DNA from 4 places in the Methylobacterium sp. ap11 genome. Region 1 is predicted to be linked to each of the others. Evidence: riboswitches for the same ligand, from Rfam matches in the RefSeq annotation. Region 1 holds a riboswitch; each other region holds the start of a gene.

Region 1 (7,164 bases):
AAAAGCACACGCATCGGATGCTAACGAGCGGCAATTCCGAGCATCGGCCATGCACACCATTTATGGACCCCCAAGGGCGGGCGAATAACAACCTTGGATTTCGGCTGCGACTGTCCGCATGACTGCCAAAGCATGCCGTGGCACTTCAGGACACGGACCGCACGGGGCCGCTTGCAACTATAGGAATTTCGATTGTGATTTGCGACGATATTGGAAAACCTCTGCAACAAGCGATTTGCTATATCGGAACGCTGTAATGTCCCAGAATGAAAATCCGATAAAACGCCAGGTTTTTGGATGGCACAGCCTGCAAATCGAGACATTCGACGATGGAGCGATATTCGCAACGTTCAAAGCCACAGACCCGTTGACGCTGAACATTGCCTCACGTCGCAAAGACGCGCATTTTCGAATCAGAGCCTGTTTCAAAAGACACAAGCCGACTGATCTTGACGACGATGATAGCCTGCGCGCAGTCTTTGCTCCAAGATCCAAATCATCGCGTGGAGCGCTTGTGCATGATCTCTGCCAGATCATAGACGATATCACCTACTTGAGCCTCACTCCTAAAATGGTCTGTGAGTCACTCGGCATAACGTCCGCCCAGCGCGAAACGATGACGCGCGATGGATTGTTGAGGTCGTCAGGCCAAGCCAGCTTCCAATCCGACAACCGAGTCGGTTATTACAAGCTCTATTCGCCACACAGTGTCAGAGAGATCATACTCGGCGAGCAGCGTTCCGCGATCCCACCGGCAGACACCCAGGATTGACGAAGCCTAGCCCCAACGGCTGCCGGATGCGGCCATCACGCAACAACGGGGCGGTTCCCGCAGGAACACGATTGACCGGACTTGGCCGGGATGGGAGGACTAGCGTGACGGTTCCCTTCCGGGGGACGAGAAAGGGAATGCGGTGAGGCGCGAGCCGAATCCGCGGCTGCCCCCGCAACTGTAAGCGGCGAGCCTTCCACCACCTCACGTCACTGGGTGCTTGCGCCTGGGAAGACGGTGGCAGGCACTGACCCGCGAGCCAGGAGACCTGCCGTCAGCCGTGGTCACACGCGAAACGCGTCAGACGGGGTGTTCTGATGGGTGTCCGAAGGCCGTTATCCTGTCGCGGGATGACGGTTCGAGGCCTCGTTCGCGGTGACGTGCCACTGCCGTCTCCCGAGGCTCGAAGCCCGTGTCCCGTCTCGTCTGCCCCGCCCTCCGGCGCGTGCTCGCGCTGTCCTGCGCGGCCCCCGGTCTCCTCTGCGCGCCCGCTCTCGCGCAGCAGGTCGCCGCTCCCTTCGCCGATGCCCCACCTGCGCGTGACGGGACGATCGCACTCTCCGAGATCACCGTCTCGGCCACCGGCGTCCCGACGCCGATCGCCACCACGGGGTCGAGCGTCACCGTGCTCACCTCGGACGTGCTTCAGGCACAACAGGTCCGCACGGCGCCGGACGCTCTCCGGCAGGTGCCGGGCCTCAACGTCGTCCAGACCGGCGGCGCGGGCGGCCAGACCTCGGTGTTCATCCGCGGCACCAACTCCAACCACGTCAAGGTCCTGATCGACGGCATCGACGTCAACGACCCCTCGACGCCGAACCGCTCCTTCGACTTCAGCCAGCTCCAGACCGAGGATCTCTCCCGCCTCGAGGTGCTGCGCGGGCCGCAGAGCGGCCTCTACGGCGCCGATGCCATCGGCGGCGTCATCTCCTTCGTGACCAGGCGCGGCGAGGGCCCGCCGAAGGTCACCGCCTTTGCCGAGGGCGGATCGTACGGCACCTTCAATCAGGGCGGCCGGCTGTCGGGCGCGTCGGGCATCTTCGACTACTCGTTCTCCGTGCAGCACCTGCGCCAGGCGGCCCTGCCGGTCACGCCGTTCGACTTGCTGCCGCCCGGCGTGCCGCTGCGCACCGCCTTCACCGACATCAGATCCGTCTCGACCAAGCTCGGCGCGCAGCTCACCGACACCTTCCGCCTGAACACCGTCTTGCGCTTCTCCGACAGCGCCTATCTCGACCAGGCCGATGGCGGCTTTCCCTATCGACCGACGCCCTACCGCAACCTCAACGACCAGCAGCAACTGCTGATGCGGGGCGAGGCGGAGTGGACGCCGCTGCCGGGCTTCCACAACGTCTTCGGGGCCAATTACGCCAAGTTCGACCGCCTGTTCGCCGGACCGCTCGACCCGCTCGCGCCGCCGACGCCCTCGACCTATCTCGGCGAGCGCACCCGCTTCGACTATCGCGGCGACATCCAGCTTAGCCCCGGCCACCTGCTGCTGTTCGGGGCCCAGCGCGAGGACGAGCGTTTCCAGGCAACCGGCATCGACAAGTCGAACGGCAATACCGGCGGCTTCGCCGAGCTGCAATCGGCGATCACCGACCGCGCCTTCCTGGTCGCCAACATCCGTTACGACGAGAACGACCAGTTCGGCGGGGCGACCACCTTCCGGATCGCGCCGAGCACCATCCTGCCCTACACGGAGACACGCCTGAAGGGCAGCGTCGGCACCGGCTTCAAGCCGCCGACCCTGAGCCAGCTCTACCAGGACTACCCGGCCTTCCGCTCGTTAGGGAACCCGAACCTGCGGCCCGAGGAGAGCTTCGGGTTCGACGGCGGCTTCGAGCAGCCCCTCGGAGACCGGGTACTCGTCGGCGCAACCTACTTCGAGACCGACTTCCGCAACCTGATCCAGACCGCCTACTTCCCGACCTTCTCGACCAGCGTGAATGTCGGCCGGGCCGTGGCCTACGGGGCGGAGAGCTTCGTCTCGGTCAGGCTCACCGACACCCTGAGCGGCCGGGTCGACTACACCAACACCGTCACCAAGGACGAGATCGCCCACCAGGAGCTGCTACGCCGGCCCCGGCACAAGGTCAGCGCCACCGCGATCTGGAACCCGATGCCGCAGCTCACGCTCACCGGCACGCTGGTGGCGATCGGCTCGTTCATCGACGGCAACCGCGACTTCTCGGTTCCGCGGCTGAAGAACCCCGGCTTCACCCTGGTCAACCTCTCGGCCAATTACGCCTGCTCGGACAACCTGACGCTGTTTGCCCGCATCGATAACCTGTTCGACCAGCGCTATCAGAACCCGACCGGCTTCCTCGGCGCGGGTCTCGCCGTCTATGGCGGCGTGCGCGTGACCTCGTTCTAAGCAGACTTGCGTTGGCAGGCCAACGCTTCGTCTGCTTAGGTTGTTTTGTCGCAGATTTTTGTCGCAAAACCGGCGGCCACTTTTGCGAAATCTGATTAGAGACGAGCGCGAATGCGGGCGTTGCACCTTCTCGGGGTCATGGGGGGTATGGTGGCCTCCTTGGCCGCCGGCCCGGCATCGGCAGGGGAGACCCCTGGCGTGCCGGGTAGGCCAGCGCGCATCGTCTCGCTGAACCTGTGCGCGGACGAGCTCGTGCTGCGGCTGGCCGACCGGGCGCAGGTCGCGGCGGTGACCACCCTCGCTGGCGATCCGCGCGGCTCGACCGTGGCGGTCGAGGCGGCCGGCGTGCCGGTCACACGGGGCCTCGCGGAGGAGATCGTCGCGCTGACGCCCGACCTCGTCATCGCCGGGGCCTTCACCACCCGCACCACGGTCGGGCTCCTCAAGCGGATCGGCTTCCCGCCGCTCGAACTGGGCGTGCCGGCCGATTTCGACGGCGTGCGCGCCCAGATCCGCCGCGTCGCGGCGGCCGTCGGGCATCCGGAGCGCGGAGAGGCCATGGTGGCCGGGCTCGACGGGATCCTCTCGCAGATCCTGCCGGCTTCTCGCTCCTTGCGCGTCCTGGTCCTGCGCCCGAACGCCTTCACGGTCTCGCCCGGGAGCCTCGGCGACGCGATCATCCGGGCGGCCGGCCTCGTCAACGTCGCCGCCGAGATCGGCCGGGACCGCACCGGCTCGGTGCCGCTCGAAGCGGCGGCCCTGGCCGACGCCGAACTCGTCGTGCTCGATGCCGGCGAGGCGGGCATGCCGTCCCTCGCCGACGCCCTGCTGCATCACCCGATCCTCGAGCGGCTTCGCGCGCAAGGGCGCACGGTTTCGATCCCCAACCGCCTCTGGACCTGTCCCGGGCCGCAGGTCGCCGAGGTCGTCGCCCGGCTCGCAACTGCTGCGAGGGAACGCGCACTCATGAGAGCCCCGACGAAGACCCGATGAACGCCCCGACGCCCCTCGTGACGCGAACGACCCCGCAGACCGGCAGCAGGCGCCTCATCGCAGGGTTGAGCCTCCTCGTCGCGACCCTGACCGTCGCCTCGGTCGCGGTCGGCTACGCCGCCCTCGATCTGCCGGCCGCCCTCGGCGACGCGCTCGCGGGCCGCGCCACCCTCCCGGCCCTGGTCCTGATGGAACTGCGCCTGCCCCGCGCCCTCCTCGGCGGGCTCGTCGGCTTCAGCCTCGGCCTGACCGGAGCGGTGATGCAGGGCTACCTGCGCAATCCGCTTGCCGATCCGGGCATCCTGGGTATCTCCTCGGCCGCTGCGCTCGGGGCGGTGGTGGTATTCTACGGCGGGCTCGCCGGCAGCCTGTCGCTCGCCCTGCCGCTCGGCGGCATCGCCGGGGCCGCCCTCGCGGCGTTCGGCATCAACGGGCTCGCCGCCCGCGGCACCGGCATGCTCGGGCTGATCCTCGCCGGTGTCGGCCTGTCGAGCCTCGCCGGCGCCCTGACGGCGCTCGCCCTCAATCTCGCGCCCAACCCCTACGCCGCCCTGGAGATCGTGTTCTGGCTGATGGGCTCGCTCGCCGACCGCAGCATGGATCACGTCTGGCTCTGCCTGCCGCTGATGGCCCTGGGCTGGGTCCTGATGCTCTCCACCGCCCGCGCCCTCGATGCCCTGGCCCTCGGCGAGGACACGGCTGCGAGCCTCGGCTTCGACCTCGTCTCGGTCCGCATCCGCATCGTCACCGGGGCGGCTTTGGCGGTGGGCAGCGGCGTCGCGGTGAGCGGGGCGATCGGCTTCGTCGGCCTCGTCGTCCCCCACCTGGTGCGGCCGCTGGTCGGGGCTCGTCCCGGAGCCAGCCTGTGGCCGAGCGGGCTCCTCGGCGCCACCCTGGTGCTCGGCGCCGACCTCGTCGTGCGCCTGCTGCCGACACGGCCCGAGCTGAAGCTCGGCGTCGTTACGGCTCTGGTCGGGGCGCCGTTCCTGATCGCGCTGCTGTTCCGGCGGGGGCGAGGCCGATGAGGTTGTCCGCCGAAGAGCTCCGGATCCGGCTTCAGGACCGGTCGATCCTCGATGGGGTCTCGCTGTCGGTGGCGGCCGGCGAGTTCGTCGGCCTCGTCGGCCCGAACGGGGCGGGCAAGACGACGCTCCTGCGCGCGCTGGCCGGCCTCGTGCCGCCGTCATCCGGCCGCGTCCTCCTCGACGACCGGCCTCTGTCCGCGATCACCCGGGACGAGCGGGCACGCCGCCTCGCCGTCCTGGCCCAGTCGGCCGGGATCGGCTGGCCGATGCGGGTGTCCGAGGTCGTCGCCCTCGGACGTCTGCCGCACCGGCGCGCCTTCGCAGGCCCGAGCGAGGCCGATCACACGGCGATCGCCCGGGCGATGGCGCGCACCGACGTCACCCACCTGCGCGAGCGGGTCGAGCCGAGCCTGTCGTCGGGCGAGCGGATGCGGGTGCTGCTCGCCCGCGCGCTCGCGGTCGAGGCCGAGATCCTGCTCGCCGACGAGCCGATCACCGCCCTCGACCCGGCCCACCAGCTCGACGCGATGGACCTCCTGCGCGCGATCAGCCGTACCGGTACATGCGTCGTCGCCGTCCTGCACGACCTCACCCTGGCCGCCCGCTTCTGCGACCGGCTCGTGGTGCTCAGCGAGGGCCGGATCGTCGCCGACGCGCCGCCCGCCCTCGCCCTGACCGACCCGCTGCTTCAGGCCGCCTTCGGCATCACGGTCCTGCGCGGCACCCATGCCGACGGTACAGCCTACATCCTGCCCTGGGATCGCTCGGGGCCACACCGGGAGGACGACCATGACCCAGCCGGCCAAGACCGCTCCTGAGTATAAGACCGCTCCTGACCGCGACGCCGTCGAGGCGCTGATGCGGGACTCCTTGCGCGATCCGGGTACGGCCTGGAGCCTCGGCAGCTTCGGGGCGATCGCGGAGTTCATGCGCGACCCCGACGAGCCCGTCTCGGCTCTGCCCGACGCTCGCCTCGGGATGGCAACGGCCCGCGGGGCCATCGCGTTGCGGCCCCACCCCGACCTGCGCCCGGTCGCCTACGAGACGGCGGTCGCCTCGGGCTGGAACCACGCGGTGGCGCTCTGCCTGCCGGAAGACGCCTGCGTCATGAACCGGCGCGGCGTCGTGACGGAGCTCGGCCCCGATCACGAAGCCGCACGGCCGGAGGACCGCGACGGGGTGCTGTTCGATCTCGGCCTCGACCTCCTCGCCATCGACGCCTGTGTGCGCAGCCGCGATCCCGAGGTCGTCGCCTGCCTGCGGGCCGGGGCCGGGCAGCCGCTCTTCGCGCCCGGCAACCCGATCGGGCCGCGCCTCGTCGCCATGAGCCCGCATCGGGTCTTCCTGGCCCGCTTCGGCCGCATCGAGGTCTACGCCCCGATCCCGCCCTCCGGCGGCACCAGCCCGGAGGGGCCGCACACCCACGTTCTGCCGAAGCTCCTGCGGAGCGGCCGAACCCATGCCGCGACGACCCCGATCCCGGCCGGCCTCGTGCCCTGCGCCGCCCTGCACCCGGCCCATCCCTACAAGGACATGCAGGGGCAGCGCATCGCCTTCGACGCGGAGCGCCTGGCGGCGTTCCAGGTCCTGCTGCAGCTCTGGGGCGATCCGGCGCTGGTCGCCGTCAAGCATGGGGCCGAGGATCACGGCGGCGCGGTGTCGAGCCGGCACGCGCAGGCCGCCCGGCGGGTGGCCGAGGCGCAAAGCCGCTACCTTCGCGGCGAGCCCATCGAGGTCGGCCCCGGCGACGAGGAGGACGAGGCCGCCGACATCCACGCCTGACCATGTCCCCGATCGTCGAGGGCGGGCGAATGCCCCGCCAGCGGGTCGTCGGCCTGATCGGCTGCCCAGGCGCGGGCAAGACGACCTACGCGCGCCGGTTCGATCCGCGCGAGGGCTGGGTCCACCTCACCCTCGACGACCTGCGGCAGGCGCTCTGGCCCCCTGACCGGCAGATGTACTGGGAGGTCCGGCGCGGCGGCTACGACGCCGAGGCG
Region 2 (7,164 bases), on a different contig from region 1:
GATCGGCCGCGAGGGCGTGACCCGCTCGACCTACGACCGGGCGCTCGAATCCCTCGAGGCGGTCAACGGCGAGATCGAGGGACTGATCCGCCGTGCCTGGGGCCGCCCATGAGCCGCAAGTCGAACCTCGACGCGCTGTTCGGCGCCCGCCCGGCCGCGAAGCCCGCCGCCCCGCCGCCCGCGGCCGAGCCGGCCGCCGCCCCGCCGGCGCCCGAGCCGTTTGCAACTGCAAACCCGACCCCGGCCGAGCCCGAGTTCGCAGCTGCAAACCCGGCCTCCCGCTCGCCCGAGCGCAGCCGCAGCGGTGCGGTGCGGGCGATGAGCAGCACGCTGCGCGGGCTCGCCGCCCGGGCCGACGCCGCCGCCGAGATCGAGGCCGGCACGGTCGTCGTCGAGATCGCCCCGGAGCGGATCGACGATTCCTTCATCGCCGACCGGGTGGCGGACGCGACCGACCCGGGCCTGGCGGCCCTGGTCGAGAGCATCCGCGAGAGCGGCCAGCAGGTGCCGATCCTGGTGCGCCCCCACCCCGCCGACCCGGACCGGTTCCAGGTCGCCTACGGCCGCCGCCGCATCCAGGCGGCGCGCCGCCTCGCCCGGCCGGTCCGCGCCGTGGTGCGCCCGCTCTCGGACGCCGAACTGGTGGTGGCCCAGGGCAAGGAGAACCTGGAGCGGCAGGACCTCAGCTACATCGAGCGGGCGTTCTTCGCGCTGCGGCTCGAGGAGCACGGCTTTTCCCGCGCCACGATCATCGCCGCGATGGGCGTCGGCAAGGGCGACCTCTCGACCCTAATCTCGGTCGCCCGCACGGTGCCGGCCGACGTCGTCCGGGCGATCGGCCCGGCGCCCGCCGCCGGGCGGCCGCGCTGGATGCTGCTCGCCGAGCGGATCCGGGCGGCGAGCCCGAAGCGGATCGCCGGGCTCATCGCCGATCCGGCCCTCGCCGAGACGCCGACGAACGAGCGCTTCGCGGCCGTGCTGCACGCGCTCGCCCCCCCGGCGGCCCCGAAACCGGCGCCGCAGGTCTGGAGCGACGAGGCCGGCCGCGGCATCGCCCGGATCGAGCGCCGCCCGGATCGAGTCGCGGTGTCGTTCGACGAGACCGCCGAGCCGGGCCTCGCCGACTACGTCCTCGACCGGCTGCCGGAGATCCTGGCCGCCTACCGGGCCGGCCGCGCCAAGCCCTGACGGGAGCCGAGGGCACACGGGAACCATCGCACGGGCGCGACGATGCCTCACCGGTCCCGCCCGACATTCCGAGATCCGTCATGCGCCGCGCCGTCCTGCTCCTCGCTCTGCCGGCCTCCGTCCTGGCCCCCTTCCTGGCTCCCGCCGCCCTCGCCGAGGACGCGCCGCGGACCGGAGAGCGGGAGGTCTGCGAGGCCAAGGCCGACCGGAGCGGCATCACCGGCGACGGACGGGCGACCTTCCTGCGCGAATGCGAGGCCGGCGAGCGCCTGGTGCGCGGGTCCGCGCCGCGCTGACGGCGAACGGCGGCAGGCGCGGCGCGTTGGACGACGAGAGTCCGCCGCCGCGGGGCAGCCGATGAGGAGCAGCCGATGACCGATTGGAGGCCCATCGATCGCGCCCCCCAGGATGGCCGCTGGATCATCGCCATCCACCGGGACGAGCCGGATCGGCGCGCCGTGATCCGCTGGGATCCCGGGCGCGTCGGCGATGCGCGCCCCTGGCACGTCGCCACCACCGAGTACGGCTACGCCCCGGAGGCGTTCACCGACTGGACGCCGTTCCCGGACCCGCCGGAACCGGGGCGGTCCACGTGATGCCGGATCCTGTCCCGGGGCGTGGCGTCGACGCGAGCCGGCCCGGCGGGCAACGGTGCCCGGGTGCAACGACCGGCAGGCGACGAGACCTGCGCGTTCGCAATCGCACCGCGGGGCATTGACCCGGATCCCTCGAACCGCCACCCTCACGGCGACGGTTCCCCTCGGGGATCAAAAGGGAACGCGGTGGGGGTTCGCCCGATGCCGCGGCTGCCCCCGCAACTGTAAGCGGCGAGCCTTCCACCACCATAGTCACTGGGTGCCTCACCCGGGAAGACGGTGGCGGGCACCGACCCGCGAGCCAGGAGACCTGCCGTCAGTCGTGGTCACGCGCGAAGCGCGTCGGGCGGGGTGTCCTGACGGGTGTCGGAACGGGTCTTCGCGATCCGGGCGGCCTCGTTCGCGGTGACGTGCCACTGCCGTTGCCCGAGTCCCGACCGTGCCTGCCTCCCGCCTGTCGTTCGTTCCCCCGCTCGTCGCCTGCATCGCCGCCGTGGCATCCTCGCCAGCCGGTGCCCAGGGGCCCGCGGGCGAGATCCGCCTCGACGAGATCGAGGTCTCCGCCCCGCCACCCGCCCCGTCGGGCCCCGCCGCCAGTGCCGGTTACGTCGGCGGCGTCACCGGCATCGGCGGAGCGCTCGCGACCGTCGATGCCGCCAGTGCCGGGATCATCTCGGGCGCGCAGCTCAACAGCCGCCCCGTCACCCGTCCCGGCGAGGTCCTGGAATCGGTGCCGGGCCTGATCGTCACCCAGCATTCCGGCGAGGGCAAAGCCAACCAGTTCTTCCTGCGCGGCTTCAACCTCGACCACGGCACCGACATCGCCCTCCACGTCGACGGCATGCCGGTGAACATGCGCACCCATGCCCACGGCCAGGGTTATGCCGACCTCAACTTCCTGATCCCCGAGCTCGTCGGCGCGGTCGAATTCCACAAGGGCCCGTACTTCGTCCGCGACGGCGACTTCGCCTCGGCGGGATCGGTGCGGATCGACTACCTCGACAAGCTCGACCGCAACGTCGCGCTGACCACGCTGGGCAGCTTCGGCTACAAGCGCGGGCTCTCGGCCGCCTCCCTGCCGCTCGGCGCGGGCAACCTCCTGGTGGCGGGCGAGGCGCAGACCTACGATGGGCCGTGGGTGGTGCCCGATGCCCTGCGCAAGCTCAACGGCGTCGCCCGCTACAGCCAGGGCACCGCGACCGACGGGTTTTCCGTCACCGGCATGGCCTACTGGGCGAAGTGGAACGCCACCAACCAGATCCCCGAGCGGGCGGTGGCGGAGGGGATTATCGGCCGCTACGGCACGCTGGACCCGACCGATGGCGGCGAGACCGGGCGCTTCTCGCTCTCGGGACGCTGGAGCCAATCGGACGCGGGCGGCATCACCCGGGCCTCGGCCTACGTGATCCGCTACCAGATGAACCTCTGGAACAACTTCACCTACTTCCTCAACGATCCCGTCAACGGCGACCAGTTCCGCCAGCGCGACGCCCGGGTGCTCGGCGGCGGCGAGATCAGCCGCGTCTTCCAGGGCGACCTGCTCGGGCTGCCGATGGAGAACGAGATCGGCCTCCAGACCCGTACCGACGACATCCGGGTCGGCCTGTTCAACACCACCGCCCGGCAATACCGCTCGACGGTGCTCGACGACCGGGTGCTGGAGGCGAGCGCGGCGTTCTACTACGAGAACCGGGTGCGCTGGACCGACTGGCTGCGCACCAGCGTCGGCTTCCGGGCCGACGGCTACTACGCCGACGTCCGCTCCGACACGCCGGCGAATTCCGGGCGGGCCCGCGACGGCATCGTCACCCCGAAGCTCGGCGCGGTGCTCGGGCCGTGGCTCGATACCGAGTTATATGTGAACTACGGCGGCGGCTTCCACTCGAACGACGTCCGCGGCGTCACCGCGACGGTCGATCCGGCAAGCCCGCTGTTCAACATCAGCCGCTCGCCGTTCCTGGTGCCCTCGACGGGCTACGAGGTCGGCATCCGCAACCGCTCCATCGCCGGGCTGGAGACGAGCCTCGCCCTGTTCCGGCTCGACTTCGCCTCCGAGAACCTGTTCCAGGGCGACACCGGCACCACCGAGCCGAGCCGGCCGACCCGCCGCTTCGGCATCGAGTGGAGCAACCACTACGCGGTCACGCCGTGGCTGCGGCTGGAGGGCGACCTGACGATCACCAACGCGCGCTTCTCCGACCGCGACCCCGTCGGCCAGCGCGTGCCGGAGGCGCCGACCACCATCGCGTCGGCGGGAATCACCTTCGGCGAGGGCCGGGGCTGGTTCGGATCCTTGCGCTTCCGGTACTTCGGCCCCCGGCCGCTGATCGAGGACAACTCGGTGCGCTCGAAGCCGACCGCGCTGCTCAACGGCCGTCTCGGCTACGCCTTCGACAACGGCGTGAGCCTCGCCCTCGACGTGCTCAACCTGACGAACGCGAAGGCCGACCAGATCACCTACTTCTACGAGTCCCGCTTGCCCGGAGAAGCCGCCGCCGTGGCCGATCGGCACTTCCACCCAGTCGAGCCGACCGCGTTGCGCCTGACCCTGGCGGGGCGGTTCTGACGGGCGCGGTCCCGTCGTGTCCCTTAAGGGGCCATCGCCGGGCGGGATCTCTCGCAGTGGTGGCCATCGGCCCGATGGGCCGCGAACCGGTGCCGGCGAGCGGCGGCGTCACCGCCGGCACGTTCGTCGTCTTGTAGAGGGGCGTGACCCCGAACGAGAAGCACCGCCGCGATGGCGTCGCGGCGGTGCTCGCCCTTCACGAGGGCCTTCCTCCCCAGACTGCGGACCGCTCTCGAGGGCGGCTTGTGTCGTGTCTGTGATCACAGTGGTAGCCGCCGCGCCGCCCCCACACAAGCACAATTGTGCGCCATCCGTATGCAACCGGCACTTTGATGCGTGGTGCCGGAGGCCGGACCGGGGTGGGGGAGGGGGGACGGCACCCCCTCAGATCGGATGGGCCGAATGCCCGGTCGGCTCGCGCCGGTCGGCCTTCGGTCCGCCGGCCTCCGGCTTGATCCGCACCGGCACCGATTTCGCGGCCGGCGTTCCCGACTGGATGTCGTGGTGCGAGAGCGCCATCAGCGGGTTCATCTCGGGGTAATAGGCGCCCAGGCACCCGTCCGGCAGGGAGAACGGCGTCACGGTGAGGCCGGTCACCTCACGGGTGATGCCGTCGCCGGCATCGCTGACGAGCGACACGACCTGGCCTTCCGTGAGCCCCGCCCGGCGGATCTCGGCCGGGTTCATCAGCAGCACGTCGCGGGTGCCCTCGATCCCGCGCAGGCGGTCGCTGTAGCCGTAGATCGTGGTGTTGAACTGGTCGTTCGACCGCATGGTGATCAGCCGGTAGCGCCCGTCCGCATCCCCGAACCCGGCGGCCGACATCACCTCGGGCGCCGTGAACGTGGCCTTGCCGCTCTCGGTCTTCCAGATCCGCTCGCGGGCGGAGTTGCCGCGGTAGAACCCGCCGGGGATCCAGAGCCGGTCGTTGAAGTCGTGGAACTCCTCGACGTAGGTCTTGGCGATCTCGTCGCGGATCAGGCCGTAATCGCCGACCCAGGCGTCCCAGGTCACCTTGGGGTTCGGCGCGAGCGTCGCCTTGGCGAGGCCGGCCACGATCGCGACCTCGGATTTCAGGAAGTCGCTCGCCGGGGTGCGGCGGCCCTTCGAGCCGTAGATGCAGCTGAACGTGTCCTCGACGCTGACCGCCTGCGGCCCGCCCGCCTGCTTGTCCTCCTCGGTCCGGCCGAGGCAGGGCAGCAGGTAGGCGATCTCGCCGTTGACGAGGTGCGAGCGGTTGAGCTTCGTCGCGACCTGCACGGTGAGCCGCATGCCGGTCCAGGCCTTCTCCATCCGGTCCTGGTCGGGGATCGCCCGCACGAAATTGCCTCCGAGCCCGATGAAGGCCTTGATCGTGCCCTTCAGGATGCCCTCGCAGGCCTCGACCGTGTTGACGCCCTTCTCCCGCGGCGGCTCGAACCCGAACTGTGCGGCGATCCGGTCGAGGGGCACCAGCTCGGGCTTCTCCGAGATGCCGACGGTGCGCTGCCCCTGCACGTTGGAGTGACCCCGCACCGGCGACACGCCGGTGCCGTCGCGCCCGATATTGCCCTTGAGCAGCAGGAGGTTCACGACCATCGCGACGTTCTCGAAGCCGTGGACGTGCTGCGTCAGGCCCATGCCGTAGAAGGCGCAGACCCGCTCGGCCTCGACATAGACCTGGCCCGCCGCCTCGATGTCGGCGCGGGCCAGTCCCGATTCGCGCTCGATCTCCTCCCACGAGGTCGCCCGGACCTTGGCTTCGAACGCGTCGAGCCCGGTCGTGTGCTGGGCGATGAAGTCGACGTCGAGGACGCGGGTGCCGCGCGCCTTGGCGGCGTCGTCGGCGGCAAAGATATGCTTGCACAGGCCGAGGATCGCCGCGATGTCGCCGCCGGGCCGGACCTGATGGTACTGCGCGCTGATCGGCGTCGCCTTGCGGGTCAGCATCTCGACCGGGCTCTGCGGATTGGTGAAGCTCTCGAGGCCCCGCTCGCGCACGGGGTTGAAGGTGATGATCTTCACGCCCCGCTTCGAGGCCTCCTGCAGCGGGTGCAGGAACCGCGGCGAGTTGGTGCCGGTGTTCTGGCCGAAGAAGAACATCGCGTCGCAGGTCGACAGATCGTCGAACACCACCGTGCCGACGCTCTCGCCGATCACCTTCTTCAGCGCCACCGAGGTCGTCTCGTGGCACATGTTGGAGGAATCGGGCAGGTTGTTGTGGCCGTAGAGCCGCGCGAACAGGGCGTAGAGATACGAGGTCTCGAGGCTCGCCCGGCCCGACGAGTAGAACACCGTCGACTTGGGATCGAGCCGCTGCAATTCGGCGCCGATCTCCCGGAAGGCCTCGTCCCAGCCGCACGCCACGTAGCGGTCGCTGGCGCGGTCGTAGCGTAAGGGATGGGTCAGGCGTCCGGTCTGCTCCAGCTCGTAGTCGCTCCAGCCGCGCAGCTCGGTCAGCGTGTGCTTGCCGAAGAACTCGGGCTTGCAGCGCCGCGTGGTCAGCTCCCACAGCGTCGCCTTGGCGCCGTTCTCGCAGAACTCGAACGGGTGATAGTTCGCGGGCTTGGCCCACGAGCACGACGTGCACATGAAGCCGCCGGGCTTGTTCTGGTGAAACAGGGTCTCGGTGGCGAGGGGCGTCGCCCACTCCTTGCCGAACACCTCGGCGATGCCGCGCACCGAGCCCCAGCCGCCGGCCGGGCTGTCGTAGTGGACCGTCTTTTCCTCGACCGACATGCTGGCTCTCCCGTGCGGCAGGCGCGAGAACCGCGGCCGACGACAGGGAACCCGCGGGGGGTAGGGAAGTTCGCCCGCGTCGGTCTCAGCCGCCCT
Region 3 (7,164 bases), on a different contig from region 1:
GACCTCACCGACGAGCCGACGCTGACGCGCTACGCCCAGGCCCTCGCGTGAGCGCCGGGCCGCCGGACGGCGAACCCGGGACGGAATCGGTCAGGGAACCGGGCGAGGCCTCGGCCGACGCGGTCGAGACCGCGGCCTTCGTGCTGGGTCTCAGGGCCCGCGGCGTGCGCGACGCCGCGGTGCTCGGCGCGATGGAACGGGTGCCGCGGGAGGCCTTCGCCCCCCTGGCCTTCCGCGACCTCGCCCGCCGCGACCTCGCGCTGCCGCTTCCCTGCGGCCAGACCATGACGGCGCCGAGCGTCATCGCCACGATGCTGGCGGCGCTCACCCCGCAGGGGGCCCGGGTGCTCGAGATCGGCACCGGCTCGGGCTACGCCACCGCCCTGCTGCTGCGCCTCGGCGCCGCCGAGGTGGTCAGCCTGGAGCGCTACGCGACCCTCGCCCGCAACGCCCGCTCGCGCCTCGACGCGCTCGGCTTCGACGCCGCGATGGTGGCGCTGGCCGACGGATACGCGCCGCCGGACGAGGCCGGCGGGTTCGACCGGATCCTCGTCAACGGCACCCTGCGCGATCTGCCCGCTGGCCTGCTGGCGCGGCTGAACCCCGGCGGGCGCCTCGTCGGGGCCCTCACCACGCCGGCGGGGCCGCGGCTCGTCGCCATCGCCCAGGAAGCCGACGGCCCGTGGCGGCAGGTGCGCGAGACGCCGTTGCGCATCGGCCCGCTGACGCCCGGCCTCGCGGCGGCGCTCTGACGCGCTGCCGCGTCCGTTCCCGCCACGGCCCCGCTTGGTGAGCCCGAAACACCGCCACGCAACGGAAGCTTAACCTGAATCCTGTTTGAATCCCGGTCATAGGGTTGCGTGGATGTACGGGTGCGTCGATGCGGGATCGCGGGACAGGCAAGGGGATGCGGACACTGTCGCGCTTCGCCCTCATCGGGCTGATCGGGGGCGCCACGGCGGCCTGCAGCACCGATGCGGTGCGGCTCGATCCGTTCTCGAACCCGTTCTCATCGAGCGCCAGCGGGGAACCCGGGGCCACCGGCAGCCTGCCCGAGGGTGAGGCGCTGACGGCGCCGGTGCGCTCGGCGCCGATCCAGTCGCGGCCGCTCGCAGCGCCGCAGGCCCCGCCGGTCACGAGCCGGCCGCTCGCCGCCGCCCCGGTGCTGACGCCCCGCGTCGCCGCCGCTGCGCCGGTGACCGGCGGCCCGGCCGGGTGGTCGGCCACCGGCGGCACCACCATCACGGTCGGCGCCAACGACAGCCTGAACCAGATGTCGACCCGCTTCGGCGTCCCGTCCGCCGCGATCCTCCAGGCCAACGGCCTGTCGAGCGCCGCGCAGGTCACCGCCGGCCGCCAGATCGTGATCCCGGTCTACCATGCCGGCGGCGTGCCGGCGATGAGCGCCCGCACGGTGCCGCCCGCCCCGCGGGTGCAGGTCGCCGAGGCCCGCCCGGTCGAGACCCGCGCCCCCGAGCCGGTGCGCCGGGTAGCCGAGGTCGCGCCCCGTCCCGAGCCTATCCGGGCCGAGCCCCCGCGCCGCGAGCCGGAGCCCGCCCGCAAGGCCCCCGTCCGCCCCGGCCAGGCCGAGGCGAAGCCGGTGCCCGCGGCCGCCGCCGAGCGCGCCGCCAAGCTCAACCTGCGCAAGCCCGAGCCGCGCGAGGACGAGGAGCGGGTCGCCGCCAAGGGGCAGGCGAAGGCCGTCGCCAAGGTCGCCGCGCGCCAGCAGGACGACGACGAGGACGACAAGGTCGCCGTGAAGCCGAAGGCCGCCAAGGTCGAGGCCCGGAAGCCGGAGCCGAAGGTCGAGCACAAGCCTGAGAAGGTCGCCGAGAAGGCGAAGCCCGAGGTCAAGAAGGTCGCCGAGCTGCACAAGCCCGAGCCCAAGAAGGTCGAGGCCAAGCCGGTCGAGGCCAAGGTCGAGGCCGGGAAGCCCGAGCCGAAGCCGGTCGAGGCCAAGGCCGAGGTGAAGAAGCCCGAGCCCAAGAAGGTCGCCGAGGTGAAGCCGGAGCCGAAGCCTGAGCCGGCCAAGCCCGTGAAGGTCGCGGCCCTGCCCGAGAAGGCGCCCGAGCCCGCGCCGGCGCCCGCCCCCGCGGTCGCCCCGGCGGCGCCCGAGCCGCAATCGACCTTCCGCTGGCCGGCCCGCGGCCGGGTGATCAACGGCTACGGCTCGAGCGGCAACGAGGGCATCAACATCGCGGTGCCGGAGGGCACCCCGGTCAAGGCCGCCGAGGAGGGCACCGTGGCCTATGCCGGCAGCGACGTGAAGGGCTACGGCAAGCTCGTCCTGGTGCGCCACTCCAACGGCTACGTCTCGGCCTACGCCCATAACGGCGAGATCGACGTGCGGCCGGGCGAGAAGGTGAAGCGCGGCCAGACCATCGCGAAGTCCGGCGCGTCCGGCAACGTGACCTCGCCGCAGCTGCACTTCGAGATCCGCAAGGGCGCGACCCCGGTCGACCCGATGCCGCACCTCGCGAGCAACTGAACGTCGAGCGAGCGAGACGAGAGCGGGGCGCGCGAGCGTCCCGCTTTCTCGCGTCGGCGGCTCACGCCTCGCGGCGCAAGGCTCCCTCGCCGAGTTCCGCATTCATCCCCGCCGCGAGGTCGAAGAACCGCCGCCGCACCTCGGCCGAGAACGGGTTCTCGCGCTCGATCGCGTGGTAGACCTCCGGGGCGTCGTGCCGGACCATCCCGACCGCCTGCATCACGAGGTCGAAGCTGCGGGTCGTCATCCGGGTCGGCAGCGGCTCCATCGCCACCAGCACCTTGGCGATGAGGTGGGTCAGGCCCTGCACCGCCGCCGCCTCGCGGTCATGCGCCTCCGGCGTGGTCAGGATCACCGTGAGGCCGAGGGCGCGGCGCAGGAACGCGCCGACCCGGCGCGCCCGGTCGCCCCGCACCGGGCAGACCGCGATCTTGAGCCCGCGCAGGCCGTCGCGCGCGCTCTGCGGCCCGAAGAGCGGGTGGGTGGCGACGATGTCGACGTCTTTCGGCAGCCCGGCCCGCATGATCTCGGCCGGGCGCACCTTCACCGAGCCGACATCGAGGACGAGGGCGCCCGGCCGCAGGTGCGGGGTGACGCCCTCCACCACCGCGGCGAGGGTCGAGACGGGAGTGGCCAGGATCACCACCGGGCAGGCGGCGGCCTCGGCGAGCGTAGCGGGCGCGGCGCCGGCTTCCGCGATCGCGCCGTCGGGCACGAACGGGTCGTGGACGCGCAACTCGGCGTGCGGCGCCAGATGCGCGGCGACGAGGCGGCCGAACGCGCCGAAGCCGATCAGGCCGACCGAAACGGGGGTGTCGAGGGGAAACGGCACGGGAGAGACCTCGGCGGTGGGCGAGGTCGGCGGGCCTGGAACTTTCGAAAGAAGCCTCAACCGCCGACACGTCGTAGCGGTTGAGAGATGACGAGCACTCCGCCGCTTAGGGATGCGGCGCGGGATAGAGTCCGGTCGGGAGGGCGCTGGTCATGGCCGAGCCTGTAGCCGCAGCTGGCCGGCACCGTCAATCGGCGCCCTTCAGTTAGAACTCGATCCCCTCCTGCGCCTTCACCCCGGCCGTGAAATGGTGCTTCACGAGGGTCATCTCGGTCACGAGGTCGGCGGCGGCGACCAGCTCCGGCTTGGCGTTGCGGCCGGTGACCACGACGTGCAGGTCGGGCCGGCGCCGGCTCAGGGCCTCCACCACCTCGGCGAGCGGCAGGTAGTCGTAGCGCAGCGCGATGTTGAGCTCGTCGAGGACGAGGAGCCGGATCGCCGGATCGGCCATCAGCGCCTCGGTCCTCGCCCAGGCGGCGCGGGCGGCCGCGACGTCGCGGTCGCGGTCCTGCGTCTCCCAGGTGAAGCCCTCCCCCATCGTGTGCCACTCGACCTGGTCGGCGAAGCGGTCGAGGGCGAAGCGCTCGCCGGTCTCCCAGGCGCCCTTGATGTACTGCACCACCCCGACCCGCCAGCCGCGGCCGAGCGCCCGCAGCATCAGCCCGAAGGCCGCGGTCGACTTGCCCTTGCCGGGGCCGGTATGGACGATGAGCAACCCCTTCTCGATCGTCTTCTCCGCCACCTCGGCGTCCTGGACCGCCTTGCGCTTCTCCATCTTGGCGCGGTGGCGCGCCGCCTCGTCGTCGCTCATCGTGTCTCTCCCTTGATCGTCATCGGCAGGCCCGCCACCACCAGCACCACCCGGTCGGCGAGCGCGGCCAAGCGCTGGTGCAGGCGGCCGGCCTCGTCGCGGAACCGGCGGGCGAGCGCATTCTCGGGCACGATGCCGAAGCCGACCTCGTTCGAGACCAGCACCAGGGGTCCGGGCGCCTCGGCGCAGGCCGCGAGCAGGTCCGCGACCTCGGCGGCGAGGTCGGCCTTCTCGTCCAGCATCGCGTTGGTGAGCCACAGCGTCAGGCAGTCGACCAGCACCGGCCGGCCCAGCGGCGCCCGGCGGATCGCCCCGGCGAGGTCGCGTGGCGCGTCCACGGTCTCCCAGGGCGGCGGCCGGCGGGCGCGGTGGAGGGCGATGCGCTCGCGCATCTCGTCGTCCCACCCTTGCGCCGTCGCGACGTAGAGCCACGGGCCGGCCTGCGCCGAGACCAGCCCCTCGGCATAGGCGCTCTTGCCCGAGCGGGCACCGCCCAGCACCAGGGTCAGGCGCGGCGCGGCGCGGGTCTCGTCCGGCACGGAACTCTCCTCGGGCGCGGGGGTCGGGTGGAAATCCATCGAATGGGGGGTGTCGGGGCACGGCGCGGCGATTGCAAGCCCGCAGGCGAGCGGCTAGGGTCGAGGAGACGGTGCCTCGATCACGAGGTGAAAAGGGAACGCGGAAACCGGGATCGTCTCGGCCTGCCGCGGCTGCCCCCGCAACTGTGAGCGGACGATTACGGCCCGCCATCGGCCACTGGAGCGATCCGGGAAGGCGGTGGGTCGGTTTTGAGAGCCCGCGAGCCAGGAGACCTGCCGTCATCCTTTCCTCTCGACGCCGCCGGTGGGGCGGCAGGAGCTTCGTCATGGTCGCGATCACCCGTACCCTCTCCCCCGCCCTGGTCGGCGAGCGCCTGAGCGCCGTGCTCCTGGCCGCCACCCTCGGCGTCGGCCTGCTGTTCGTCTCGGGCTTCGCGCCCGTGGTCGCCCTGCACAACGCCGCGCACGACTGGCGCCACTCCGCCAACTTCCCCTGCCACTGACCAGGGCTTGACCGAACGCGGCTGCGCGGCCTGCGCCCTCACGGGGCCCGGGCCCGTTTCCCGTTGGTCGTGCAGGTGATCCCTCGATGACGAAACGACTGCTCGCCGCGGCCTTGGTCGCCGGCTTCCTGGCCGCCTGCGTGGCGTCCGTGCTGCAATTCGCCCTCACCTCGCCGCTGATCCTGGCGGCGGAGAAGTACGAGACGGCCGAGACCGCCGGGCCGGCCTACGCCGGCAAGGCCTTCACCAACCCGCTGATCGTGCTGGCCCATGCCGGCCACGACCATGGCGGCGAGCCGCAATGGCAGCCCGCCCCCGGCCTGCCGCGCCTCGCCTTCACGGCGCTCGCCACCCTGGTGAGCGGCGTCGGCTACGCCCTGCTGCTCGGCGCCGTGCTGGTCGCGACCGGCCGCACCGTGACGCCCGGTGAAGCGCTCAAGTTCGGCATCGGCGGCTTCCTGGCCGCCGGCCTCGCGCCTGCGATCGGGCTGCCGCCGGAACTGCCCGGCATCGCCGCGGCGGGCCTCGAATCGCGCCAGCTCTGGTGGGTGGCGACCGCGCTCGCCACGGCGATCGGCCTCTACCTGATCGCGATCCGCCGCGGCCCGGCGGCGATCGGCATCGGCCTCGCCCTCCTCGTTGCGCCGCATGTCTGGGGGGCGCCGCACGGGCCGGAAGAGATCTCGGCCATGCCGCCGGTCTTCGCGGCGCAGTTCGCTGCCCGGTCGCTCGCCATCGGCTTCACCTTCTGGGCGGTGCTCGGCCTCGCCTTCGGCTGGGCCTGGGGCGCGGTTGTGGGACGGACGAGAGATCCCGTCCGCAGCGGGGTGGCGGCGTGAGCGATCCCGTCACCCTCTACGTCTGCACCACCTGCCGCGGCGCGGCCGATCCGGCCGACGGCCCCCGCGCCGGGGCCCGCCTGCACGAGGCGCTGGCCGCCGCGCTGGCCGCCCGGCCGGGCGCGCCGGTCACGATCGAGCCGGTGGAGTGCCTCTCGGTCTGCAAGCGGTCCTGCACGGTCGCGGTCGCGAGCCCCGGCCGCTGGACCTACGTCTACGGCGACCTCGACCCGGCGGCCTCCGCCGAGGTCATCCTCGACGGCATCGGCCTCTATGCCGGGACGCCGGACGGCATCGTGCCCTGGCGCGAGCGTCCGCAGGAGTTCCGCAAGGGTGTCGTCGCCCGCATCCCTCCCGCGCCGGTGAACGCATGACCATCCTCAACAAGATCCCCTGCACCATCGTCACGGGCTTCCTCGGCGCCGGCAAGACGACGCTGGTGCGCCACGCGATCGAGCACAACGACGGCCGGCGGCTCGCCATCATCGTCAACGAGTTCGGCGATGTCGGCTTCGACGGGTCCCTGCTCGCCGAATGCGGCATCCCGGGCTGCGACGCCGACGCGGTGGTGGAACTGCCGAACGGCTGCATCTGCTGCACCGTGGCGGACGACTTCGTGCCGGCGCTCAACAAGCTCCTCGACCGGCCCGAGCCGCCCGAGCACATCCTGATCGAGACCTCCGGCCTCGCCCTGCCCAAGCCCCTCGTCCAGGCCTTCAACTGGCCGGCGATCCGCTCGCGGGTCACGGTGGACGGCGTGGTGGCGGTGGTGGACGGCCCGGCGGTGGCCTCCGGCGCCTTCGCGGACGATCCGGAGGCCCTGGCGGCGCAGCGCGCGGCCGATGCCAGCGTCGACCACGAGAACCCGCTCGAGGAGGTGTTCGAGGACCAGCTCCTCTGCGCCGACCTCGTGGTGATGAACAAGTCCGACCTCCTCAACGAGGACGAGCGGGCGCGGGTCCGCGCCGAGGTCGAGGCGCACCTGCCGCGCGCCGTCAAGCTCGTCGAGACCGCCCACGGCGCTCTCGATCCCCGCGTGCTGCTGGGCCTCAACGCCGCGGCCGAGGACGACCTCGCCGCCCGCCCCTCGCACCACGAGACGGAAGAGGACCACGACCACGACGACTTCGAGAGCGTGGCGATCCCCGTGGC
Region 4 (7,164 bases), on a different contig from region 1:
GGCGAGCTGGAGCCCCTGCGCCGCCTTGAGGCCCAGCGCATGGGTATCGGAGAGCTGCACGAACAGGGCGGCGAGCCGCATCTGGGGCATCAACCCGAACTCCGCCGCCTGCTTCACGGCGTTGATCATGTCGGCGCCGGTATCGGCGAGCGCCAGCACCTGCGCGCCCGAGCCCTGGGCCGAGAGCAGCGGCGAGGCGAAGTCGCCGGCATTGAGCGGGTGCTTGGTCGATCCCTTCACGGTGCCGCCGACGGCCTTCAGCGCCACGGTGGCGTCGCGCTCCAGCGCGTGGCCGAGCGCGTAGTCGACGGTGACGAAGTACCACGACTTGCCGCCGCGGCCGGCGACGGCGCGCGCGGTGGCCGAACCCTGCGCCCAGGTGTCGGACACCCACTGCACGGTCGTCGGCGCGCAGGCCTTGCCGGTGAGGTCGGAAGTGAGCGCGCTCGAGGCCAAAGCCACCCGGTGGCGCTCGCGCATCAGGTTCGCGACCGCCAGCGCGACCGCCGAGTTCGGCAGGTCGACGATGGTCGAGACGCCCTCCTGGTCGAGCCAGCGGCGGGCGGTGGCGAGCCCGATATCGGGCTTGTTCTGGTGGTCGGCCGAGACGACCTCGACCTTCAGCTCGCCGGCCTCCTTGGCGAAATCCTCCACCGCGAGCTGCGCGGCCGTGACCGAGCCGGTGCCGGCCTGGTCGGCGAAGGGCCCGCTCATGTCGCTGAGCACGCCGACCTTGATCGGCGCCTTGGAATCCTGCGCCAGCGCGGAGGTGCCGAGCGCGAGCGACAGGGCGAGGCCGGCGAGACCGGCGGCCCGAGAGCGGAACGACATCGGGGGATCCTCCCAGGGAGCTTTTGTCAGATCTTGTTCGCGGCCCGATCGAGCCGTTCGGGCCTCTGTATGTCAGGGGTGCGGGGCGGCGTCGATGCGGGATCGCGCGGCGTGGTTGAGAAAGCCGGGGGTTGCATCGGCGGTGTCCGTCGCGCCGTCCGTTATCGCCTTCCGCGTCGCTCGCGCGTCGACGACGGTTGCTCCTTCGTTGCCGAATGGCTAAGCTTTACGCCGACGGTTCCCTCCGGGGATCAAAAGGGAACGCGGTGAGGGTTCGCCCGAAGCCGCGGCTGCCCCCGCAACTGTAAGCGGCGAGCCTTCCATCACTCATGTCACTGGGGACCCGACACGGTTCCTGGGAAGACGATGGCAGGCGACGACCCGTGAGCCAGGAGACCTGCCGTCAGCCGTGGTCACACGCGAGCACGTCGGGCGGGGTGTCCTGATGGGTGTCGGGACGGGGGCGAAAGGTCCCCGTTGCGCCGTCGTTCGCGGTGACGTGCCACAGCCGCGTCCCGTCCCGCCATGTCCCCCGCCGTCCTCCCCCGATCCGCTGATGCGGCGCGCCCTCTGCGCGCCGTCCCGTCACGGCGACGGACCGGATGGCGAGAATGTAACTTTATAACGTTACATTTTTGGATGAGTCCATTACGGACGGTGCGCACGCCTCCTCCGGAAACCCGCATGTCTCCCCGTCGCGCCCGCCGCCTCGCTCCCGTCGCCGTCCTCGCCGCCCCGCTCCTCGCCGCCGCGCCCGCGGGCGCCGAGGACCTGCCCCTCGATGCCATCGACGTGGCGGGCGGGCGGAACCGGGAGGTCGCCGCTCCCGGCCTCAACCTCGCGACGCCCGCGCGCTCCGGCAGCCGGCTGGGCCTCACCCCGCTCGAGACCCCGGCGAGCCTCGACGTCATTTCCGGCGAGACGATCCGGGCCCGGGGCCAGAACACCGTCGAGGAGGCGGTGACCCAGAACGCCGTCGGCATCACCAGCGTCGCCGCCCCGGGCAACGGCAACCTCTCCTTCGCCAGCCGCGGCTTCGTCGGGCCGAGCTCGGTGCAGCAGCTCTACGACGGCACGCGGCTCTATGTCGGGGTCGGCACCGTGACCTTCCCGTTCGACACCTGGTCGGCGGAGCGGATCGAGGTTCTGCGCGGGCCCGCCTCGGTGCTCTACGGCGAGGGCGCGATCGGCGGGATCATCAACGTGGTGCCGAAGAAGCCGGTCTTCACCGCCCTCGGCGAGGCGCGGGCGGCGATCGGTTCCGACGGCGTGGCGCGGCTCGCCCTCGACAGCGGCGGGCCGGTCGGCGAGGACCTGGCCTACCGGATCAACCTCAGCGGCAACCGGGCCGACGGCTGGGTCAAGCCCGACGGCGACTTCCGCAACCTCGCCCTCTCGGCGGCGATGACCTGGCAGGTCACGCCCGACCTGAGCGTCACGCTCTCGCACGACCTCGGCTACAACGAGCCGACCCGCTACTGGGGCTCGCCGCTCGTCGGCAACCGGGTGCCCGACCGCCTGCGCTTCATCAACTACAACATCCGGGATTCGCAGATCGCCTGGTTCGACAACTGGACGCAGCTGCGCACCGAGTGGAACCCGAGCGCCGACATCACGGTGCGCAACACCGCCTACCGGCTCTCGACCGAGCGGCACTGGCGCGACGTCGAGCAATACACCTACCAGCCGGCGACCGGCCTGATCGGCCGCAGCGACTACATCGAGATCCTCCACCACGAGGAGCAGATCGGCAACCGCCTCGACGCGACGCTCCGGAGCAGCCTGTTCGGCTTCAAGACCACGACGGTCGTCGGCTTCGACGTCAACTACATCGCCTTCCGGCGCGACAGCAACGCGCCGTTCGGCGGCGAGAGCACGGTCGATCCGTTCAACCCGGTCCCGGGCACCTTCATCAACGTCGCGGGCACCCGCACCGACATCGTGTCGCGGACCCGCCAGGCCTCGGTCTTCGCCGAGAACCGGCTCGAGCTGTCGCCCCAGCTCGCCCTGGTGACGGGGGTGCGCTACGACGCCCCGACGGTGGCGGTGAGCCGGCCGCTGGCCGGCAGCCGCTTCGAGAAGACGTTCGATTCGACGAGCTTCCGGGTCGGCGCCGTCTACACCCCGGTGCCGGACTTCGCGCTCTACGCCCAGTACGCCACCGCCGCCGATCCGCTCGGCAGCCTCATCACCACCAGCGTCCCGCAAGCGCAGTTCCAGCTCGCCACCGGCGAGCAGGTCGAGGCCGGCGCCAAGGGCCTGTTCGACGGCGGGCGCGGCGAGTGGACGGTGGCGGCCTACCACATCGCCAAGGACAACCTGCTCTCGCCGATCCCCGACCGGCCGACCGAGGTGGCGCAGGTCGGCAGCCAGTCTTCCCGCGGCGTCGAGGTGGCGCTGGCCTACCAGCTCTCGGACGCCTGGCGCATCGAGGCCAACACCGCCCTGCTCAGGGCGCGTTACGACAGCTTCTCGCAGAACACCGATGCGGGCCTGGTGTCGTTCGCCGGCAAGGTCCCGGTCGACGTGCCCCAGCGGGTCACCAACGTCTGGCTCAGCTACGCCTTCGCGCCGGGCTGGGTGGCGCGGCTCGGCGTCAACGATGTCGGGCCGGTGTTCAGCGACTTCGCCAACACGGTGAAGCGGCCGGCCTACACGCTGGTGAACGCGACGCTCGACTGGCAGGTCACCCCGACCTCGCGCCTGTCGCTGCGCGGCTACAACCTCACCGACCAGATCTACGCGGTCTCGGGCAACACCAATTCCTGGCTGCTCGGCCGGCCGCGCTCGGTCGAGCTCGCCTACCACGTCGTGTTCTGATGCGCGGCAGGGTGGCGAAGGCGGCCGTCAAGCGGCTGAAGCGGTGGCTGCATCTCGGCCATCGCTGGCTCGGCATCGCCACCGGGCTCCTGATCCTCCTCTGGTTCGGCTCCGGCCTGGTGATGCTGTGCGTCGGCTTCCCGGCCCTCACCGAGGGCGAGCGGCTGGGCGCCCTGCCGCCGCTCGACCTCGCCTCGGTGCGGGTCACCCCTCGGGCGGCCCTGGAGCGGGCGGGCCTCGCGCATTACCCGGCCCGGCTGACGCTGGCGATGCGGGGCGGCGCGCCGGCCTACTGGATCGCCGATACCGACGGGCGTCGGCAGGCCCTGTCGGCGGTGACCGGCGATCCGGTGCCCGAACTGACGGCGGCGGACGCGGCGGCGCTCGCCGCCATCCATCCGGCGGCGCGCGCCGTCGCCGATCTCGGCACCGTGACCCGCGACCAGTGGACGGTGACGGCGCGCTACGACCCCCTGCGGCCGTTCCGCGTGGTCGCCCTCGGCGATCCGGCCGGGACCGAACTCTACCTGTCGGCGGCGACGGGCGAGCTCGCCCTCGACACCACCCGGGCCGAGCGGGTGTGGAACTGGCCGGGTGCCGTCACGCACTGGATCTACCTGACGCCGCTGCGCGCGCGGGCGGGCCTGTGGCAGGACGTGGTGCTGTGGGTCTCCGGCATCGCGCTCGCGGCGGGCGTGAGCGGCTACGTGCTGGGCTTCGTGCGGCTGATGCGCGGCCGGCTGACCCCCTATCGCGGCTGGGCCGCCTGGCACCACCTCGCCGGGGTGGCGGGCGGCCTCGTCGTCGTCACCTTCCTCGTCAGCGGCTGGCTGTCGATGAACCCGCGCGGCTGGTTCGGGCCGCGCGGCCCCGACGCCGCCATGCGGGCGGCCTATGCCGGGCAGGCGGCGCCGGTCTTCCCGCTCGGCCTCGACGCCCTGGCGCGGGCTCCCGCCGGGACCGTCGCGCTCGATTTCGCCTGGATCGGCGGGCGCCCCGTCATCCTGGCCTCCGGCCCGGGGGGCACCACGCCGTGCTGCGGCACCGCGCTGACCTCGGAGGCGATCGTGGCCGCCGGCCGGGCGATGCTGCCGGCGGCCCGGCTGCGGGAGGTCACTCGCCTCGAGGCGCCGGACGCCTACTGGTACGACCGCCACGGCGCCCCGACCCTGCCGGTCCTGCGCCTCGCCTTCGACGACCCGGCCGGGACCTGGTTCCACCTCGACCCCGCCACCGGGGCGATCCTGGGGCGGACCGACCGCAGCGGCCGGGCGAACCGCTGGCTGTTCGACGCGCTCCACACCCTCGATGCCGGCCCCCTCGCCCGGAGCCCAGCCGTGCGCCTGGCGCTGATCGTCGCCCTCTCGGCGCTCGGCCTCGTCGTCGCGACGAGCGGCACGGTCCTCGGCTGGCGCCGGTTGCGCCGCCGCCGGGCCTGAGACCCGACCCGATCCCGCGGCCGGGGTTTGTCCGTCGTCGGTGCCGATCGGAAGCCGGCGACGGGATCGACCGCACCCGCAGCCGAATGTTCATTTGCCAGAACCGGCCGGAGACGCCCGGATGACCGAGGCAGGGACGATCGGCACTCGCCTCTTCATGCGAATACGCTGGACCCGCCGGCGGGACAGGCGATCAAGTCGAAGGGGAAAAACTCGTGTCGAACCGGCGGATCGCCGGGTGCAGACGCCGCGGCGAGGCCTCGCGCGCCGGGCGATCGACTGGGGCGAAACCGAACAGCCGAGACCAGAGCGACCGGATCCACCCTCTCGCGGCCTTGCAACGCCGACGAAGGCATGATGCTTTCCACTACCATCGGTTGCAACACCCCGCCTCGACTTGGCGAGGCGACGATGATCCGGCGACAGGACGCGCCGCGGGCGGTCGCCGCGCCGCCCTGGACCGGAATGGACGCGGCTATACGGGACGGAGACGCGGGATAATCCAGCCCGTTCGGCGCCGGGGCCCTCGCTCCGAAAAGCTATGCCTTTGTACGGACAGGCGAAAATGTCGGAATAGGACGATCGTATTCAGATCTCGATAACGTTCGCCGTGCATGCTCGGCCGGACGAATGCGCTGGACGAGCCGGGATGGCGGTGTACCTCAAGCAATTTCCCAGGTTCCTGGCGGAGCGCCGCGGCCCGGTGATCCTCGGCACGATCGTGGTCGTCCTGCTCTGGCTCGGCGTCGGGGCCAAGCACGTCAACGACCTGCGCGGCGCGCTGCAGGATTCCGAGCGCACCACCCACAACTTCGCGATGGTGTTCGAGGAGAACGTGCTGCGCTCGATCGGCGAGATCGACAAGGCGCTGCTCTACATGCGGCGCAGCATCGAGAGCCGCGCCGGCCGCGAGGATTTCGGCACGATCGTCAACACGACCGACCTCCTGAGCGAGATCATCGTGCAGGTGGCGATCATCGGTCGCGACGGGGTGATGCGGGCGACCAATGTCGGCCCGCAGCCGCCGCCGGCGACCGACCTCAGCGACCGCGACCATTTCCGCACCCACGTCGAGAGCCCCGACGACGCCCTCTACATCAGCCGCCCGGTGATCGGGCGGGCGAGCGGCCGGGTCTCGGTGCAGGTCAGCCGCCGCTTCCTGGGGCCGGACGGCCGGTTCGGCGGCGTCGTGGTGGCCTCGCTCAACCCCAGCCACCTGACCCAGTTCTACGACAAGATCGACCTCGGCAGCCCGGCCGCGATCTCGCTCATCGGCAGCGACGGCGTGGTGCGCTCGAGCGGCGGCGTCGGCGGCGGGTTCGGGGTCGGCGCCGACCTGTCGCGGACCGAGACCTTCCAGAAGATCCGTTCCGGCCGCTCGGGCACCTTCACCCTCGCGATGCCCGACGAGGGCCAGCACCGGATGGTGACGATCCGCAAGGTGCGCGACCAGCCCCTCTGGGTGAGCGTCAGCGTACCGGAGGTCGAGATCTACAAGGACGCGCAATCGGCCCTGCGGATCGACGCCATCGTGGCGGCGATCCTGACCCTGCTCGTCGGGATCGCGGTCGAGAAGCTCCTGCGCATCGAGGCCAAGCGCTCGGAGGCGGAGGCCCGGGTCGCGCGCCTCGCCTCGCTCGATCCCCTCACCGACCTGCCGAACCGCCGGGTGTTCCGCGCCTCCCTCGAAGCCGAGGCGGCCAGGGGCAATCTCCCCGATGCCGCGCCCTACGCGGTGATGTTCCTCGACCTCGACCGCTTCAAGCTCGTCAACGACACGCTCGGCCACAAGATCGGCGACGACCTGCTGCAGGCGGTGGGCGAGCGGCTCGCCGCCGCCCTGGCGCCGGGCCAGGTGCTGGCGCGGCTGGGCGGCGACGAGTTCGCCCTGCTGGTGCCGGGCCTCGGCGACCGGGCGGCCCTGGAGGCCCTGGCGGAGCGCATCGCCGAGGCGGTCCTGGCGCCCTTCGAGATCGGCAGCCACCAGATCCGCTCGAGCGTGAGCATCGGCATCGCGGTCGCGCCCGGGGACGGCGGGACCGCCGACGACCTCCTGATCGCCGCCGACCTCGCG

Evidence for each region. A riboswitch is a leader RNA that binds a small molecule or an ion and turns the genes downstream of it on or off. The one in region 1 is predicted to bind cobalamin.
Region 2: another riboswitch for cobalamin. It lies ahead of BMX97_RS19730 (TonB-dependent receptor); the one in region 1 lies ahead of BMX97_RS21865 (TonB-dependent receptor plug domain-containing protein).
Region 3: another riboswitch for cobalamin. It lies ahead of BMX97_RS26250 (CbtB domain-containing protein); the one in region 1 lies ahead of BMX97_RS21865 (TonB-dependent receptor plug domain-containing protein).
Region 4: another riboswitch for cobalamin. It lies ahead of BMX97_RS19075 (TonB-dependent receptor); the one in region 1 lies ahead of BMX97_RS21865 (TonB-dependent receptor plug domain-containing protein).

What each region holds. Positions count from the first base shown of each region.
Region 1 is NZ_FOEB01000017.1:30,125-37,288, reverse strand. It holds gene BMX97_RS32295 (hypothetical protein) at 257-772, shown strand; cobalamin riboswitch at 864-1,063, shown strand; gene BMX97_RS21865 (TonB-dependent receptor plug domain-containing protein) at 1,185-3,149, shown strand; gene BMX97_RS21860 (ABC transporter substrate-binding protein) at 3,348-4,142, shown strand; gene BMX97_RS21855 (FecCD family ABC transporter permease) at 4,139-5,167, shown strand; gene BMX97_RS21850 (ABC transporter ATP-binding protein) at 5,164-5,985, shown strand; gene BMX97_RS21845 (DUF6925 family protein) at 5,957-6,949, shown strand; gene BMX97_RS21840 (AAA family ATPase) at 6,979-7,164, shown strand, end outside.
Region 2 is NZ_FOEB01000014.1:10,437-17,600, reverse strand. It holds gene repA (plasmid partitioning protein RepA) at 1-112, shown strand, start outside; gene repB (plasmid partitioning protein RepB) at 109-1,188, shown strand; gene BMX97_RS19740 (hypothetical protein) at 1,269-1,484, shown strand; gene BMX97_RS19735 (hypothetical protein) at 1,560-1,784, shown strand; cobalamin riboswitch at 1,923-2,117, shown strand; gene BMX97_RS19730 (TonB-dependent receptor) at 2,320-4,350, shown strand; gene BMX97_RS19725 (FdhF/YdeP family oxidoreductase) at 4,735-7,068, opposite strand; gene BMX97_RS19720 (YaiI/YqxD family protein) at 7,154-7,164, opposite strand, start outside.
Region 3 is NZ_FOEB01000025.1:25,835-32,998, forward strand. It holds gene surE (5'/3'-nucleotidase SurE) at 1-51, shown strand, start outside; gene BMX97_RS26225 (protein-L-isoaspartate O-methyltransferase family protein) at 141-752, shown strand; gene BMX97_RS26230 (peptidoglycan DD-metalloendopeptidase family protein) at 908-2,488, shown strand; gene BMX97_RS26235 (prephenate dehydrogenase/arogenate dehydrogenase family protein) at 2,550-3,320, opposite strand; gene cobO (cob(I)yrinic acid a,c-diamide adenosyltransferase) at 3,526-4,131, opposite strand; gene cobU (bifunctional adenosylcobinamide kinase/adenosylcobinamide-phosphate guanylyltransferase) at 4,128-4,640, opposite strand; cobalamin riboswitch at 4,762-4,966, shown strand; gene BMX97_RS26250 (CbtB domain-containing protein) at 4,997-5,173, shown strand; gene BMX97_RS26255 (CbtA family protein) at 5,260-6,012, shown strand; gene BMX97_RS26260 (DUF1636 family protein) at 6,009-6,386, shown strand; gene cobW (cobalamin biosynthesis protein CobW) at 6,383-7,164, shown strand, end outside.
Region 4 is NZ_FOEB01000013.1:36,514-43,677, reverse strand. It holds gene BMX97_RS19080 (ABC transporter substrate-binding protein) at 1-831, opposite strand, end outside; cobalamin riboswitch at 1,050-1,251, shown strand; gene BMX97_RS19075 (TonB-dependent receptor) at 1,516-3,651, shown strand; gene BMX97_RS19070 (PepSY domain-containing protein) at 3,663-5,090, shown strand; gene BMX97_RS19065 (putative bifunctional diguanylate cyclase/phosphodiesterase) at 5,740-7,164, shown strand, end outside.